4 regions of the Streptomyces kunmingensis genome follow, and region 1 is predicted to be linked to each of the others. Evidence: riboswitches for the same ligand, from Rfam matches in the RefSeq annotation. Region 1 holds a riboswitch; each other region holds the start of a gene.
What was found. Region 1 has a riboswitch for cobalamin ahead of ABD366_RS22565 (ribonucleoside-diphosphate reductase subunit alpha). Riboswitches for the same ligand answer to the same signal wherever they lie in the genome.
Positions count from the first base shown of each region.

Region 1 (4,171 bases):
GTGCGGGCCGCCGCCATGTCGATGAGGCCGCGCTGCGGGAGCTCCCACGCCGTGCGGTACAGGGCGCGGACCTCCTCGGGCACCCAGGTGAAGCCCTGCACCGAGCCGTTGGACTCGCGCAGCGCCTCCCGGGTCTGCGCGTCCCAGACGCCGAGCCGCTTCAACTCGTCGACCAGGTACGCGTTGACCTGGAGGAACTCGCCGGACAGCGTCTCGCGCTTGAAGAGGTTGGAGACCTGCGGCTCGATGCACTCGTAGACGCCCGCGATCGAGGCGATCGTCGCGGTCGGCGCGATGGCGAGGAGCAGCGAGTTGCGCATGCCGACGGTGGCGATACGTTCCCGCAGCGCGGCCCACCGCTCCGGCCAGGTCACCTGGGCGTCGGGGTAGTGGTCGGGGTGCAGGACGCCGCGGGCGGTGCGGGTCTTCTCCCAGGCGGGCAGGGGGCCGATGGGGGTCCCCCCTGCACCGGAGCTTGTCGAAGGCGCTTGGGGGCGTTCGGCGAGGTCGGCGGAGGCCTCGTACGCGGCGAGCATGATGCGCTCCTGGATCCGCGTGGAGAGGACCTTGGCCTCGGGGGAGTCGAAGGGCAGCCGCAGCTTGAAGAAGACGTCCTGCAAACCCATCGCGCCGAGGCCGACCGGGCGCCAGCGGGCGTTGGAGCGGCCCGCCTGCTCGGTCGGGTAGAAGTTGATGTCGACGACGCGGTCGAGGAAGGTGACGGCGGTGCGGACGGTCTCGTCGAGCCGCTCCCAGTCGAGCTCGCCGTCGGCCACGAACGCGCCGAGGTTCACCGAGCCGAGGTTGCAGACGGCCGTCTCGCCGTCGTCCGTGACCTCCAGGATCTCGGTGCACAGGTTCGAGGAGTGGACGGTGTGGCCGGGCTCCGCGGTCTGGTTGGCGGTGCGGTTGGCGGCGTCCTTGAAGGTCATCCAGCCGTTGCCGGTCTGCGCGAGGGTGCGCATCATGCGGCCGTACAGATCCCGGGCGGGGATGGTATTCTGCGCCTTCCCCTCGGCCTCCGCCCTGCGGTACGCGTCCTCGAACTCCGCGCCGTACAGGTCGACGAGCTCGGGCACGTCCGCCGGGGAGAACAGCGACCAGTCGGCGCCCTCGGCGACCCGGCGCATGAACTCGTCGGGGATCCAGTGCGCGAGGTTGAGGTTGTGGGTGCGGCGCGCGTCCTCGCCGGTGTTGTCGCGCAGCTCCAGGAACTCCTCGATGTCGGAGTGCCACGTCTCCAGGTAGACGGCGGCCGCGCCCTTGCGGCGTCCGCCCTGGTTCACGGCGGCGACCGACGCGTCGAGGGTCTTCAGGAACGGCACGATGCCGTTGGAGTGCCCGTTCGTGCCGCGGATCAGCGAACCGCGGCTGCGGATGCGGGAGTACGAGAGTCCGATGCCGCCGGCGTGCTTGGAGAGGCGGGCCACCTGGTGGTAGCGGTCGTAGATCGAGTCGAGCTCGTCCAGCGGGGAGTCGAGCAGGTAGCAGCTCGACATCTGGGGGTGCCGGGTGCCGGAGTTGAAGAGGGTGGGGGAGGAGGGCAGGTAGTCCAGGCGGCTCATCAGGCCGTAGAGGGCCGCCACTTCGTCCAGGGCGCGGACGGATTCGTCCTCGGCCAGGCCCGCCGCGACGCGCAGCATGAAGTGCTGCGGGGTCTCGATGACGTGCCGGGTGATCGGGTGGCGCAGCAGGTAGCGGCTGTGCAGGGTGCGCAGGCCGAAGTAGCCGAACCGGTCGTCGGCCGCGGTGTCGATGAGCGCGTCGAGCCGTGCCGCGTGGACGCGGACGAACTCGGCGGTGCGGTCGGCGATCAGGCCCTCGCGGTGGCCGACGGCGACGGAGCCGGTGAAGGAGGTCACGCCCTGCGAGGCGGCCTCGGCGGCGATGGAGAGCGTGAGGAGGCGGGCGGCGAGCCGCGAGTAGACGGGGTCCTCGGAGATCAGCCCGGCCGCGGCCTCGGTGGCGAGTTCGCGCAGCTCGGCCGTGTCGGCGCGGGCGCTGCGGCCGCGCAGGGCGGCGGCGGCGACCCGGCCGGGGTCGGTGCCGGGGAGATCGGCGGTCAGCTCGGTCAGGGTGCGCAGCAGCGCAGTGCCCGGAGCGTCGTCCGGTGCGGCGGAGACCGGTGCGGCCGGGGCTGTTTCGGCGGGCGGCGCGATGGTCACGTGGGGGCTCTCCCTCGCTCGGCTCGAGACCTGCGGGGGAGGAGTGGCTCGGGCACGCGCGAAGGGGCGCCGTCGTCACCGGCCCATTCCGCGAGGCCCGGACGTCTCTCCGTCCGGGCCGGGCGGCTCGGACGGGCTGAGGCAGGTCGTCGGACTCACGTGGGCGCCTTTATGTACGCGTACGTTCACCGTTGCGGGACAGTTCCGGATTTGCACCGGATTCCCCTGCGGCTGCAGCGAGAGCGAGCATACATGTTGTGCCGGGTGTTCGTGGCAGGCCCATATCTTGTGTCGACCGGGTCCGGGGGAAAGATCCCACGCACAAAGGGACGGGCCCCTCCACAGGGAGGGGCCCGTCCTTCGATGCGGGGGTGTCTAGTGCCCGGAGTCCGCTCCGACGACGGGCAGGTCCTGCTGGACGCCCTTGTCGCCCGCGTCCGCGGTGTAGTCCTCGGGCGCCGTCTCGTCGACGCCGTCCGGAGCCTTCACGGCCTTCAGGACGAAGGTCAGGACCACGGTCACGACCACGTTCATGACGAACGCCGTCAGACCGATGTAGCCGATCTCCCCGATGCCGGGAATCTCCTTCGAGGAACCGCCGAAGTGCTTCTGCGTCGGCGACGCCACCCCGTACGCGGCGAGCGTGCCGTAGACCATGCCGACAGCCCAGCCGGCGAGCAGCGCCCAGCGGTGGAACCAGCGCGTGAACAGGCCGCCCACCAGGGCCGGCATGGTCTGCAGGATCCAGATGCCGCCGAGCAGCTGGAAGTTGATGGCGACGGTCTTGTCCATGGTCAGGACGAAGGCGAGAGCGCCGACCTTCACGAGCAGCGACACGAGCTTGGAGACCTTGGTCTCCTGCGCCGGGGTCGCGTCGGGCTTGATGAAGTCCTTGTAGATGTTGCGCGTGAAGAGGTTCGCCGCGGCGATGGACATGATCGCCGCCGGGACCAGCGCGCCGATGCCGATGGCGGCGAAGGCGACACCCGTGAACCAGTCGGGGAACATGTCCTCGAAGAGCTGCGGGATCGCCAGCTGGCCGTTCTGCACCTTGATCCCGGCCGCGATCGCCATGAACCCGAGCAGCGCGAGCAGGCCCAGCATGAGCGAGTAGAGCGGCAGGATCGTGGTGTTGCGGCGGATCACGTTGCGGCTCTTGGACGACAGGGTCGCCGTGATCGAGTGCGGGTACATGAACAGCGCGAGGGCCGAGCCGAGCGCGAGTGTCGCGTACGTCCAGTGGCCCGCCTCACCGGGGGCGAGCGCCCCGACGGGTTTGCCGGTCGCCGGATTGAGCTTCTCGAACTTCTCGCCCGCCGCGGCGAAGATGTCGTCGAAGCCGCCCAGCTTGATCGGGATGTAGATGATCGCGACCAGGATGACGAGGTAGATCAGGCCGTCCTTGACGAACGCGATCAGCGCCGGGGCCCGCAGACCCGAGGAGTACGTGTACGCCGCGAGCACGCCGAACGCGATGAGGAGCGGCAGGTCCTTGATGAACCAGTTCGTGTTCTCGCCGCCGCCGACGCCCATCACGTCGAGCACCGCCTGGATGCCGACGAGCTGCAGTGCGATGTACGGCATCGTGGCGAGGATGCCGGTGATCGCGACGGCCAGTGAGAGGCCCTTGGAGCCGAAGCGTCCGCGCACGAAGTCCGACGTGGTCACGTACCCGTGCTTGTGCGAGACCGACCACAGGCGCGGCAGGAACGTGAAGATCAGCGGGTACACCAGGATCGTGTAGGGCACGGCGAAGAAGCCGGACGCGCCCGCCGCGTAGATCGCCGCGGGGACGGCGACGAAGGTGTACGCCGTGTAGAGGTCGCCGCCGAGCAGGAACCAGGTGATCCAGGTGCCGAACGAGCGTCCGCCCAGGCCCCATTCGTCGAGCGACTCGTTCTCGGACCGGCGCCAGCGCGCGGCGAGGAAGCCCATGACCGTGACGGCCAGGAAGAAGAAGATGAAGACGGTGAGCGCGACACCGTTGACGCCGCCGTTCATCGCTG
Region 1 is NZ_BAAATS010000018.1:202,626-206,796, reverse strand. Features, by position in the region: gene ABD366_RS22565 (ribonucleoside-diphosphate reductase subunit alpha) at 1-2,165, opposite strand, end outside; cobalamin riboswitch at 2,289-2,416, opposite strand; gene mctP (monocarboxylate uptake permease MctP) at 2,541-4,166, opposite strand; gene ABD366_RS22555 (DUF3311 domain-containing protein) at 4,163-4,171, opposite strand, start outside.

Region 2 (4,171 bases), on a different contig from region 1:
CCCGTCACCGACACGACGCCCGTCTCGCACTGCACGAGGAGGTCGTACGCCTTGCGGTGCGCCCACGGCCCGTCGCTGCCGTAGCCGGAGATGTCGCAGACGATCAGATCCGGGTGGCGCTCCGCCAACTCCCGCGCGGACAGACCGAGGCGGGCCGCGGCGCCCGGCGCCAGGTTCTGTACGAAGACGTCCGCGCCGGCGAGCAGCCGCTCCAGGACCGCGCGCCCGCCGGCCGTCTTGACGTCGAGCGTCACCGAGTCCTTCGAGCGGTTCAGCCACACGAAGTGGCTGGACTGGCCGTGCACCGTCTCGTCGTAGCGGCGCGCGAAGTCGCCCCCGCCCGGGCGCTCGATCTTGATCACCCGTGCGCCGAGGTCGGCGAGCTGGCGCGTGGCGAACGGCGCGGCCACCGCCTGTTCCAGACTGACGACGGCGACGCCGTCGAGGGGCAGGTGGGCGGCGCTCATCCGGGGTCCTCCGTGCTCGTACGGGTGTCGTCGTGCTGCACGGTATGCGACGCTCACGCCCGCCCGGCGGGCAGGATCCTCAGCCGCTCTCGGCGGCCCGCGTGGACCAGCGCTGCTCGACCCTGGCAAGGCGCCAGTACGCGATCGCCGCCGCCCACACCACGACGAAGAGACCGACGATGACATAGCCGACGTTGTCCAGGTCGAGCCCGGCTATCCACCCCGTCACCGCGTCGGTGAGGCCGAGCTTCTCGTGCAGGACGCCGACGAGTTCGATCGTGCCGATGAAGAAGGCGACCGCGATCGACAGGCCGGTGATGGTGAGGTTGTAGAACACCTTGCGCACCGGGTTGGAGAACGCCCACTGGTAGGCGAAGTTCATGAACGTCCCGTCGAGCGTGTCGAACAGGCTCATGCCCGCGGCGAACAGCAGGGGCAGACACAGGATCGCGTACCAGGGCAGCCCCGCCGCGGCGCCGCTGCCGGCCATCACCATCAAGGTCACCTCGGTCGCCGTGTCGAAGCCGAGGCCGAAGAGGAAACCGAGCGGATACATCTGCCCCGGGCGGGTGATCGACCTGGTGAAACGGCCGAGGATCCGGTTCATGAAACCCCGTGAGTCCAGGTGCTGCTCCAGCGCGCGTTCGTCGTACGAGCCCTCGCGCATCGCCCGGAAGACCTTCAGGATGCCCAGCAGCGCCACGAGGTTGAGCGCGGCGATGAGGTACAGGAACGTACCCGAGACGGTGGTGCCGACGATGCCGAGCACCTGGTGGGTGCCGGACTCGTCGTTCAGCAGGGTGCCCGCGAGGGCCGCGCCGCCCGCGACGAGGGCGGCCATCGCGACGACCACGCTGGAGTGGCCGAGCGCGAACCAGAAACCCACGGAGACGGGCCGCTTGCCGTCCGCCATCAGCTTGCGGGTCGTGTTGTCGATCGCGGCGATGTGGTCGGCGTCGAAGGCGTGCCGCATCCCGAGGGTGTACGCGGTGACGCCGAGGCCGATACCGAAGGCCTTGTTGCCGACCTCGTAGTGCTCGGGGACGACGAGGAGGAACAGCACGCCGAACGCGACGATGTGCAGCGCGGCGATCACCGCCATGAGACCCGCGGTGCGCACGGTGTCCTCGCGGCGCCAGCGGAAGGCCGGGTGGGGGTGCGGGCCGGTGGGCCGCGCGGGGGAGTTTCCGGGCAGGGTCATGCCTTGATCACGCTCCAGCACCTCGTGGATCACTTCGTGAGATGCCGCGGCCGGTCTCCTGGCTTACGGGTGTGCCACGCCGCTCCTGCCTTCCCAGCAGCCCGAAGGCGTCCAGTGGCGCGGTGGAACGGCGTGTTCCGCACCCACCCGAGGGCGGTGCGGAACCCGATCACAGTGGCGAGGGCCGCTCCGGACTTGACCCCTGGGGGCCGTCACCGGTCTTCCCGAGCACCACGGCCCGGCCACCCTAGTCGACGCACTCCCCGGCGCCGCGGGCGGCTGTCCCACCGCGGGCGGCTATCCCCGCCGGCGCGCGCGGGCCCGCCCGATCTCCTCGTACGCCTTGTCGCGGCCCTCCCAGTGCGAGCCCTCCACCGACTTGCCGGGTTCCAGGTCCTTGTAGACCTCGAAGAAATGGGTGATCTCCAGGCGGTCGAACTCGGGGATGTCCTCGATGTCCTGGATCGAGGCATGGCGCGGGTCGTGGGCGGGGACGCAGAGGACCTTCTCGTCCGGGCCCTTCTCGTCGCTCATCACGAACATGCCGATCGCCCGGCACTCGATGGTGCAGCCGGGAAAGGTGGGGTCGTCGGTCAGGACGAGCGCGTCCAGCGGGTCGCCGTCGCCGCCGAGCGTGCCGTCGACGTAGCCGTAGTCCGCGGGGTACTGGGTCGAGGTGAACAGCATGCGGTCGAGCCTGATCCGGCCGAGCTCGTGATCCATCTCGTACTTGTTCCGGGAGCCCTGCGGTATTTCCACGATCACGTCGAACGCGTCGCCGCGCGTCTCGCTGCCGCCCAATGTGGCCTCCTTGCCCCATTGCCGCCCGCTCGGATGCCCCCGAGTGTGCGCCGTGCGCGGCGAGACCGGAACCCCTCGGACCGCGCGGGAGTCACACCGAGGGAGAGATGGGGAAGACGAGTTCGGGGCGGTCCCAGGCGACGGCCGGGGGATGCGCGGCATCGGTCCCGGTGCGCAGGGCCCCCACGCTGCGGTAGAAGCCCTCGGCGGGCGGGTGGGAGACGACGCGCACATGGTCGAGCCCGGCGGTCGCGGCCTCCGCCCGCATGTGCGCGACGAGCAGACGTCCGATGCCCAGGCCCTGCGCGTCGTTCGCGACGAACATCAGGTCCAGCTCGGGAGGGGCGAGGAGCAGGGAGTAGAAGCCGAGTACGCGCTCGTCCGCCCCGCCGGTCGCGCCGGTCGCGACGAAGACCCGGTGCGCCTCGATGTAGTCGGGGCCGACCCGGTAGCCCGCGACCATTCCCGCGTACGGGCCCTCGTAGGCGCGGGAGCCGCGCACGAGCCGGGTCAGGCGTCTGGCGTCGCCCGCGGTGGCCCGCCGCACCGTGACGGCCGGGCCGCCACCGGGGCGCGTAATGCTCGAGGTCATACAGCGAGTATTACGCACCCGGGGGAGGCGTCGGCCCGGTGGGTACCGGTCTCAGCCGGTGGGTACCGGTCTCAGCCGGTGGGCACCGTCGAATGGACCTGGCGCAGGAACGCGGCGTTGTCCGGGGTGCGGCGCAGCTTGTCGAGCAGTGCCTCGTAGGAGGACTGGCCTTCGCGGCCCTGGAGGGCCCGGCGCAGCCCCCGTACGGCGGTCAACTCGGGTGCGGGCAGCAGGAGTTCCTCGCGACGGGTCCCGGAGGGGGTGATGTCGACGGCGGGGTGGACGCGGCGGTCGGCGAGCGAGCGGTCGAGGCGCAGCTCCATGTTGCCGGTGCTCTTGAGCTCCTCGAAGAAGTAGTCGTCGGCGCGGGAGCCGGTGTCGACCAGGGCCGTGGCGAGGATCGTCAGGGAGCCGGCCTCCTCCGTGTTGCGGGCGGCGCCGAACAGGCGCTTCGGGCCGAACAGCGCGGCGGCGTCGACACCGCCGGACAGGGTGCGGCCACCTGAAGAGGCCGCGTTGTTGTGGGCGCGGCACAGCCGGGTGAGGGAGTCGAGCAGGATCACCACGTCGCGGCCCTGTTCGACGAGGCGCTTGGCGCGCTCCACGGCGAGCTCGGCGAGCGCGATGTGTGCCTTGGCGGGCTGGTCGAACGTGGAGGCGTACACCTCGCCGCGCACGGAGCGCCGCATGTCGGTGACCTCCTCGGGGCGTTCGTCGACGAGCACCACCATCAGCTCGGCCTCGGGATGGTTCGCGGCGACGGCCGCGGCGAGCTGCTGGAGCAGGACGGTCTTGCCGGTCTTGGGCGGCGCGACGATCAGTCCGCGCTGCCCTTTGCCGATGGGGGCGAACAGGTCGACGACGCGGCCCCCGAGGCCGCTCGCCGGGCTCTCCATGCGCAGCCGTGCCGCGGGGTGGAGCGGGGTGAGGTCGCCGAAGCGGGGGCGGCGGCGCACGGCGTCGACGGGGGCGCCGTCGATGGTCTCGACGTGGCTGAGCGTGTGCGGTTTGGCGCACAGCCCGTCCACGAAGTCGCCCTTGCGCAGGCCGAGTTGACGGATGAGAGTGGCGGGGACCTGGACATCGCGGGAGGTCGGCAACAGGTCCCTC
Region 2 is NZ_BAAATS010000005.1:584,880-589,050, reverse strand. Features, by position in the region: gene ABD366_RS07885 (CaiB/BaiF CoA transferase family protein) at 1-467, opposite strand, end outside; gene nicT (Nickel transporter NicT) at 547-1,668, opposite strand; cobalamin riboswitch at 1,700-1,919, opposite strand; gene ABD366_RS07875 (inorganic diphosphatase) at 1,966-2,391, opposite strand; gene ABD366_RS07870 (GNAT family N-acetyltransferase) at 2,561-3,061, opposite strand; gene rho (transcription termination factor Rho) at 3,133-4,171, opposite strand, start outside.
Region 2: linked by a shared signal. The riboswitch ahead of nicT (Nickel transporter NicT) and the one ahead of ABD366_RS22565 (ribonucleoside-diphosphate reductase subunit alpha) in region 1 are both predicted to bind cobalamin.

Region 3 (4,171 bases), on a different contig from region 1:
GCAGGGCCTGAGCAACGCCGAGCTCGCCGCCCGCCTTCACCTCGCGGAGACCACCGTCAAGACGCACGTCACCCGCGTCCTCGCCAAGCTCCGCCTGCGCGACCGCGTCCAGGCCGTCGTCACCGCCTACGAAACCGGCCTGGTCACCGCGAGTGACCACCGCCGGTCCGAGGCACTGTGAGTGCCCCGGGCCGACAGCTCGCCGACCGGTCGCGTCAGACGGTGGGATCGTTCAGCTCGCCGCGGACGGTACGAGCGGCGGCGACCACATTCTCCAGCGAGGCACGCGTCTCGGGCCACCCGCGGGTCTTCAGCCCGCAGTCCGGGTTGACCCACAGCCGCTCGGCCGGGATGGCCTCAAGTCCCGTACGCAGCAGAGCGGCTGACTCCTCCTGGCTGGGGACGCGGGGCGAGTGGATGTCGTAGACCCCGGGTCCCGCCTCGCGCGGGTACCCGTGCTCGGCCAGCTCATGGGCGACCTGCATGTGGCTGCGGGCCGCTTCGAGGCTGATGACATCGGCGTCGAGGTCGTCGATGGCCTGGACGACGTCGCCGAACTCGGCGTAACACATGTGCGTGTGGATCTGCGTCTGCGGACGCACGCCCGCGGTCGTGAGCCGGAACGCCTCGGTGGCCCAGGCCAGGTACGCGGCATGGTCTTCGGCGCGCAGCGGCAGCGTCTCGCGCAGCGCGGGCTCGTCGACCTGGATGACCGAAGCGCCGTTCGCCTCCAGGTCGTCGACCTCGTCGCGCAGGGCGAGGGCGACCTGGCGTGCGGTGGAGCCGAGCGGCTGGTCGTCGCGGACGAAGGACCAGGCGAGCATGGTGACAGGGCCGGTGAGCATGCCCTTGACGGGCCGGTCCGACAGCGACTGGGCGTACGTGGTCCAGCGCACCGTCATCGGGTCCGGCCGCGAGATGTCGCCGGCCAGGACCGGCGGACGCACGTACCGCGTGCCGTACGACTGGACCCAGCCTTGCTGCGTCGCCAGGTAGCCGGTGAGCTGCTCGGCGAAGTACTGGACCATGTCGTTGCGCTCGGGCTCGCCGTGCACCAGGACGTCGATGCCGGTCTTCTCCTGGAAGGAGATGACGTCGCGGATCTCGTTCCTGATGCGCTCTTCGTACCCCGCGGTGTCGATGCGGCCGGCCCTCAAGTCGGCGCGGGCGGTGCGCAGTTCGGCGGTCTGCGGGAACGAGCCGATCGTGGTGGTCGGCAGGAGCGGCAGGCCGAGGTGTGTGCGCTGGGCGGCGGCCCGCTCCGGGTACGCCTGGGCGCGGCGGGCGTCGGATCCGGTGACGGCGGCGGCTCGGGCGCGCACCGCGGGGTCACGGGTGATCGGCGAGGTCGCGCGGGAGGACAGGGCGGCCCGGTTGACCGCGAGTTCGGCGGTGATCGCGTCCGTGCCCAGGGCGAGACCCTTGGCGAGCGCGGCGATCTCGGCGGTCTTCTGCCGGGCGAAGGCGAGCCAGCGCAGGATCTGCGGATCGATGTCGCGCTCCAGGGAAGCGTCCAGCGGGACGTGCAGCAGCGAGCAGGACGCGGCGACGTCGACCCGGTCGGCGAGTCCGAGCAGGGTGCCGAGCGTGGTGAGCGACTTCTCCAGGTCGTTGACCCAGATGTTGCGGCCGTTGACGACACCGGCCACGAGTCGCTTGCCGGGCAGACCGCCGACGGCGGCGAGCGCGTCGAGATTGGCGGCCGCCGCGTCGGTGAAGTCGAGGGCGAGGCCGTCGACAGGCGCCTTGGCGAGCACGGGAAGGGCGTCGCCGAGGCGGTCGAAGTAGGAGGCGACCAGGAGCTTGGGCCGGTCGGTCAGGCCGCCGAGATCGCGGTAGGCGCGGGCCGCGGCGTTCAGTTCGGCCGGGGTGCGGTCCTGGACGAGGGCGGGCTCGTCGAGCTGCACCCACTCGGCACCCGCCGCGCGCAGATCGGCCAGCACCTCTGCGTACACGGGCAGCAGCCGGTCGAGGAGGGTGAGCGGGTCGAAGTCGGCGGCGATACCGGGCGCGGGCTTCGCGAGCAGGAGATACGTGACCGGGCCGACGAGAACGGGCCGGGGCGAAAGGCCGAGAGCGAGGGCTTCCCCGAACTCCGTGACCTGCTTGGTGGAGTCGGCGGTGAAGACGGTCTGAGGCCCCAACTCGGGCACCAGATAGTGGTAGTTGGTGTCGAACCACTTGGTCATTTCCAGCGGCGCGACGTCCTGTGTGCCGCGGGCCATCGCGAAGTAGCCGTCCAGTGCGTCGGCGTCCACGGCGGCCCGGTGGCGCGCGGGGATCGCACCGACCATGACGGTGGTGTCCAGGACGTGGTCGTAGGAGGAGAAATCGCCGGTGGGGACTTCGGTGATGCCGGCGGCGGAGAGTTCCCGCCAGTTCGTGCGGCGCAGGCCCGCGGCGATGGTCCGGAGGGCGTCGGCGGTGACACGGCCCTTCCAGTAGCCCTCGACCGCCTTCTTGAGTTCGCGGTTCCGGCCCTGGCGGGGGTAGCCGTACACGGTGGCACGTGCTGCCGCGGCTGCGGTCCTGGTGGTCACGGAGATCTCCTTCGAGAGACGTATCCCTGGGGCCCCGGGGACCCGTACGGCACGAAGGAGTGACACGGACGGCGGTTCGACCTCGCGCGGCAAAGCCGCGGTCGTCCGCCGCATATGTACGCCGACCCGCCCACGAGGTCACCGGGATGTCCGCGTACGCGTCGTACGCACACGGGCAGATGGCAGGTCTTCGGACTCGCGAGCACATCCGTCCGGACCGGACGGACACCTACTGGCCGTCGCTTCCCAGACCTCTTTCCCGAGGTCCAGTGCGTAAGACGGCGGTCGTTCCCACTCACCGCTGCGGGGCAGTCCCGGATTCCCACCGGGTTCCCTCTTGCGACTCCCTGCCTGGCTGACAGGGCGAACCAGCTGCGGGAGCCACCCTAGGACGCCCGGGCCGAGGTTCACCAGGGCGTCCAGGATCCGGATGGAGATGAGACACGCGGTGCACGGCAGCGGGACCTCCAGGAGGCCGGCACCGACGTTCCGGCCCGTCAGTCCGGCATCGCACCCGCCGCATGCCGTTCCGCGTCCTCCAGTTGTGCGATCAGGGTCAGGCGGGCGCGGTTGACACGGGAACGGATCGTCCCCACAGGGCAGCCGATGAGCGCTGCCGCCTCCGTGTACGGCAGACCGAGGAGCTGCGTCAGGACGAAGGCCTCGCGGCGCTTCTCGGGAAGCGCCTCCAGCAGGGCGGAGAGCGCCACGCCCTCGTCGAAGCCGGGAGCGGGGTGGAGCCGGGCACGCTCCGCCGCGCTGTGCCAGTCGGCGGTCTGCGACAAGCGCGGCCGGGCCGCGTCCCGCCGGAAGTTGTCGACGACCGAGCGGCGCGCGATCGACAGGATCCAGGTCCGGGCCGAGGACCGCCCCTCGAAGCGGTGGAGACTGCCGAGCGCCCGCAGGAACGTCTCCTGGGCGAGGTCGTCGGCGAGGTGGGGATCGGCGCACAGTCGCGCCACGTAACGCCGGACGTCGTGGTGGAGCGCGCGGACGAAGAGGTCGGCGGCGCACGGGTCACCGCCACGGGCGGCGAGAGCGAGCACGGTCGCCGACTCGTCCCGCGAACGCGGCAGGGCAGGAGTGATCACCTGGTGTCCTTCTCGGGTCGGACACCGGAGGCGACCCGTGCGGCAGGGTGACTGGCCCCGTGGACAGACAGAGTTGATGTGGAGAGGTGCCGGGCGACGAGGCCTGCAGCCGAGTGGCCGCGTGGTACGACTCCGGTGCGGGGAGTGAGAGGGGCGGTCGCGCGGCGGCACGTGACCGCTGCCCGGCGCCTGGTGTGGGGTGGCGCCGGGATGCCGGCTGTCGTCAGGCGACAGCGAATCGGGCAGGTGGTCCCCTGGAAGTGATCGACCGGGCGAGAAGGAGACGGCGCGGAGCCCGGTCGGAGGCGGGCCTGAGGAGAGGGAGGAGAACGCCGGACACCGGGACCGTGCGCAGTCGCGGGAGGCGGAGCGGCGCACTCAGCCAGCACTCGACGGCGCGAAGGGCGTCGAAGGCGACTTGTTCGCCCCGGCCCAGCCACGCACCGCACACCACTGCCGCGCACAGGTGAGCGGCGAGCATCCCCGCCGAGGACACCGTGCTCATGCCGTGTCCCGGGACGCCCATGCCCGGCATGGAGT
Region 3 is NZ_BAAATS010000028.1:235,988-240,158, forward strand. Features, by position in the region: gene ABD366_RS31995 (response regulator transcription factor) at 1-181, shown strand, start outside; gene metE (5-methyltetrahydropteroyltriglutamate--homocysteine S-methyltransferase) at 216-2,540, opposite strand; cobalamin riboswitch at 2,705-2,928, opposite strand; gene ABD366_RS32005 (sigma-70 family RNA polymerase sigma factor) at 3,038-3,631, opposite strand; gene ABD366_RS32010 (hypothetical protein) at 3,855-4,171, opposite strand, start outside.
Region 3: linked by a shared signal. The riboswitch ahead of metE (5-methyltetrahydropteroyltriglutamate--homocysteine S-methyltransferase) and the one ahead of ABD366_RS22565 (ribonucleoside-diphosphate reductase subunit alpha) in region 1 are both predicted to bind cobalamin.

Region 4 (4,171 bases), on a different contig from region 1:
TTTGTACGCGTCCTTGTACGGCAGGCCTTCGAGGGAACCCTTGTCGGCGGGCATGACGTACCCGGCCATGCGGTTCTCCAGGCGGAGCGCGAACATGAGCTCGGTGATGCCGACATCGTTGGTGACGACCCGCTCGGGGCGTGTGTCGTAGGTGACCTTCTTGCCGCAGTTGGTGACGGTCACCGCCTGCGACTTCGCGGTCTTGTTGTCGGATGCGACCTCGGCGCCGCAGCCGGTCAGGGTGAGGGCGGCGGCGAGGCCGAGCGGGACGGCGGGCAGGAGCTTGCGCACGGGTGGCCTTTCAGGAGGGGTCGGGGCTCGGGGGTGTCAGGGGCTCAGGGGGTCGAAGAGGAACTGCGTGGTGCCGGTCCCGGGGTGGCGCACCCGATGGGCCCGGACGCCGAAGACGTCGGCGAGGAGTTCGGGGGAGAGGACCTCGTCCGGGCGGCCCGAGGCGATGACCCGGCCGCCGTGCAGCACGTGCAGCCGGTCGCAGTGGGCGGCGGCGAGGTTGAGGTCGTGCAGCGCCGCGAGCACGGTCGGCCCGCTGGTGCGGACCCGGCGCAGCACGTCGAGCTGGTGGGCTATGTCGAGGTGGTTGGTGGGCTCGTCCAGGACGAGGACGCGCGGCTCCTGGGTGAGGGCGCGGGCGATGAGCACACGCTGCTTCTCACCGCCCGAGAGCGACAGGAAGCCGCGCTCGGCGAGGTGCGCGACACCGGCCTGTTCCAGCGCTGTCCGGCAGATCCGCCGGTCGCGCGCGGCGTTGCGTTCGCGGTGCGGCAGGCGGCCCATCGCGACGACCTCGGTGACGGTGAAGTCGAAGTCCGCCGCTGTCTCCTGCGGCAGCGCGGCGAGCACGCGCGCCGCGGCCCGGGGCGTCATGCGGTGGACGTCCTCGCCCTCGACCCTGACGACTCCCGCGTCGGGGCGTCGCGCGCGGTAGACGCATCGCAGCAGCGTCGACTTCCCGCTGCCGTTGGGGCCGACGAGCCCCACGAAGGAGCCGGTGGGCGCGTCGAGCGTGACCTCGTCGACGAGCCGTGCGCCCGCCACCTCGACCGAAACACCTTCGACATCGAGTCGCACGTGTCTTCCTCTCAAGCCGGACTTCGGTACGTGTACGGGGCAGGTGATGCGGCGCGCGAACTCGGCGGCCGTGAACTCGGCGGCCGTGCATTCAGCGGCCCGTGAGCGCGAGTCCGCCGCGCCTCATGAGCAGCAGGAACGCGGGTACGCCGAGGGCGGCCGTGATCACGCCCACGGGAAGTTCCGTCGGCGCGAGCAGCATCCGCGACAGCACGTCGGCCCACACGAGGAGCACGGCCCCGGCGAACGGCGCGACCGCGAGCACCCGCGCGTGCGAGGCGCCCACGAGCATGCGCACGAGGTGGGGAACCATCAGCCCGACGAAACCGATCGCCCCGCTCACCGCGACGACCGTGCCCGTCACGGCCGCCGTCACGACGAACAGTTCACGCCGCAGCCGGTCGGGCGGCACGCCCAGCGCCGCCGCCGTCTCGTCCCCCATCGACAGCGCGTCCAGCGAGCCGGCCCGCAGCCGGAGCCACAGCCAGCCCGCGAGTACCGTCACGGCGGCGAGCGGCACCTTCGGCCAGGTCGCCCCGCCCAGGCTGCCGAGCAGCCACATCATCGCCGCGCGAGCTGCCTCACCCCGCTCGGCGCCGAAGACCATGACGGTCGTGACCGCCTGGAACCCGTAGGCGAGCGCGGTACCGGTCAGGACGAGCCGCAGCGGGCTGAGCCCGAGCGGGGACCGGGCCACCACGTAGACGACGAGAGTCGCGACGAGTGCGGACAGGAAGGCGGAGAGGGACAGCGCCCATACGCCGAGAGAGGCGAGGGCGCCGAACAGGATGACCGCGTTGGCGCCGACGGCGGCGCCCGAGGAGATGCCGAGGACGAAGGGATCGGCGAGGGCGTTGCGCACCAGCGCCTGTACCGCGACGCCGACCGCGGCGAGTCCGGCGCCCACCACGGCCGCGAGCACGACACGGGGGAAGCGGATCTCCCACACGATGGTGTACGCCGCGGCGTCGTCGGGAGCGAGACTCCCTCCGCTCAGGCCCGCCCACATGAGCCGCAGTACGTGCCCCCAGCCCATGCCCGTGGCTCCGAGTGCGACGCCGCAGGCGAGCGAGACGAGCAGGACGAGTGCGAGCCCGACGGCCAGTGGGGTGGTGGGTATGCGCCCGCGAGTGACACCCGCGGGGGCGGAGAGAGCGGTGGTCAAGGCGGGCGCACATCCTGCGGGCTGTGCCGCCGGCGGAACGTGCAGGGTGCCGGCAGGGCCCGGAGGCTCTGGGGTCCCTGCTCGCAGTCCACGGCGAGCGGTTGACGGGTTGCACGCCTGCCGTGGGTGATCGGACTTGGCGTGGCTCTGGACGAGCCACGTACACCGTTGCGGGACAGCGCCGGATTCGCACCGGCTTCCCCCACGGGAGGCATGCGCAGCGTAGCAAGCCGGAGTTGAGGGCTGCGGCCGGTGCTCGGCCACGACTTCTTGTCGTCCCCTTGACGACAAGAAGGCTCCTATTTAAAGTCATGATGACTCTAATCGAGGGGGTTCCCATGGCCGACATCACCAAGCGCTTCGGCTGGCGTCATCTGCGGACGGCGCCCACGTCCCACGTACGGCACCACCGCTCGGGGCGGCTCGCGCACGACGGTTCGGGGCTGAGCTTCTGGTTCCGTCCCCTGACGGCCGCGTTGTCGGAAGTGCCGGTGGACGACCGGGAGTTGGCGATGACCTTCCACGCCCGCACCGCCGATTTCCAGGACGTCGCCGTGCAGGCCACGGTCACGTACCGGATCGCCGATCCCGCCGTCGCGGCCGAGCGCCTCGACTTCTCCGTGGACCCGGACACGGGCGTGTGGCGCGGCGCCCCTCTGGAGCAGCTCGCCACGCTCCTGACCGAGAGCGCCCAGCAGCACGCCCTCGAAGTGCTCGCCCGCACCCCGCTGGCCGCTGCCCTCGCCGACGGCGTGCCCGCGGTGCGCGAGCGCGTCACCCAGGGCCTGGGCGAGGAGCCGCGGCTGCCCGCCACCGGCATCGAGATCGTCGCGGTACGGGTCATGGCGGTGCGCCCCGAACCGGAGGTGGAGCGCGCGCTGCGCACCCCCGCCCGCGAACTCATCCAGCAGGAGGCGGACCGCGCCACCTACGAGCGGCGCGCGGTCGCCGTGGAGCGCGAGCGCGCCATCGCCGAGAACGAACTGGCCAGCCAGATCGAACTGGCCCGGCGCGAGGAGCAGTTGGTCGAGCAGCGCGGTGCCAACAGCCGGCGCGAGGCCGAGGAGAAGGCGGCCGCCGACGCGGTACGGGTCGGCGCGGAGGCCGACCGGGCCGTCCGGCTCGCCCGCGCGGAGGCCGAGGGCGCCCGTGAGGTCGGCGAGGCCAGGGCCCAGGCACAGGCGGCCTGGCTGCGCGTGCACGGCGAGGCCGACGTGGCGACCCTGCACGCCCTGACCGGCACCCGGCTGGCCGAGAACCTGCCCCGCATCGACAGCGTCACCGTCTCCCCGGACGTGCTGACCGGGCTGCTCGCGCGCTTCGGGGCACAGCAGGAGCCGGGAGCATGAGCCTCGCGCCCCGCGCCGTCCTGGTCCATCGCACCACGGAGTACGAGGAGTTGGTCGCCCGGCACGGCACGCACGGGCAGGCCGCCTTCTTCCTCTCCTCGCGGGGCCGCTCCATCGACGAGGTCGTCGAACGGCACCACCGGGCCCGGCGCGCGCTCGCGCAGGTGTCGGCCGCGGTGCCGCTGAACTGGCGGCGCGCGCAGGTGGAGCGGGCGGATCTGGACCGCTTCCTGTTCGGTCCGCAGGACGCCGTGGTGGTGGTCGGGCAGGACGGGCTCGTGGCCAACGTCGCGCAGTACGCCGGGGATCAGCCGGTGCTCGGGGTCGACGCCGACCCCGGCCGCAACCCGGGCGTCCTGGTGCGCCACCGCCCGGAGGCCGTGGCCCGGCTGCTGCCCGCCGCCTTCTCCGCGTCGGCCGGCGCGGACGAGCTGACCATGGTCGAGGCCGTCACCGACGACAGTCAGCGTCTGGTGGCGCTCAACGAGATCTATGTCGGTGCGGCAGGCCACCGCACCGCCCGCTACCGCCTGGGCCTCGACGACGACAGGGGTGCCGTCGAGGCCCA
Region 4 is NZ_BAAATS010000028.1:52,191-56,361, forward strand. Features, by position in the region: gene ABD366_RS31040 (ABC transporter substrate-binding protein) at 1-291, opposite strand, end outside; gene ABD366_RS31045 (ABC transporter ATP-binding protein) at 328-1,089, opposite strand; gene ABD366_RS31050 (FecCD family ABC transporter permease) at 1,181-2,254, opposite strand; cobalamin riboswitch at 2,359-2,479, opposite strand; gene ABD366_RS31055 (SPFH domain-containing protein) at 2,593-3,603, shown strand; gene ABD366_RS31060 (NAD(+)/NADH kinase) at 3,600-4,171, shown strand, end outside.
Region 4: linked by a shared signal. The riboswitch ahead of ABD366_RS31050 (FecCD family ABC transporter permease) and the one ahead of ABD366_RS22565 (ribonucleoside-diphosphate reductase subunit alpha) in region 1 are both predicted to bind cobalamin.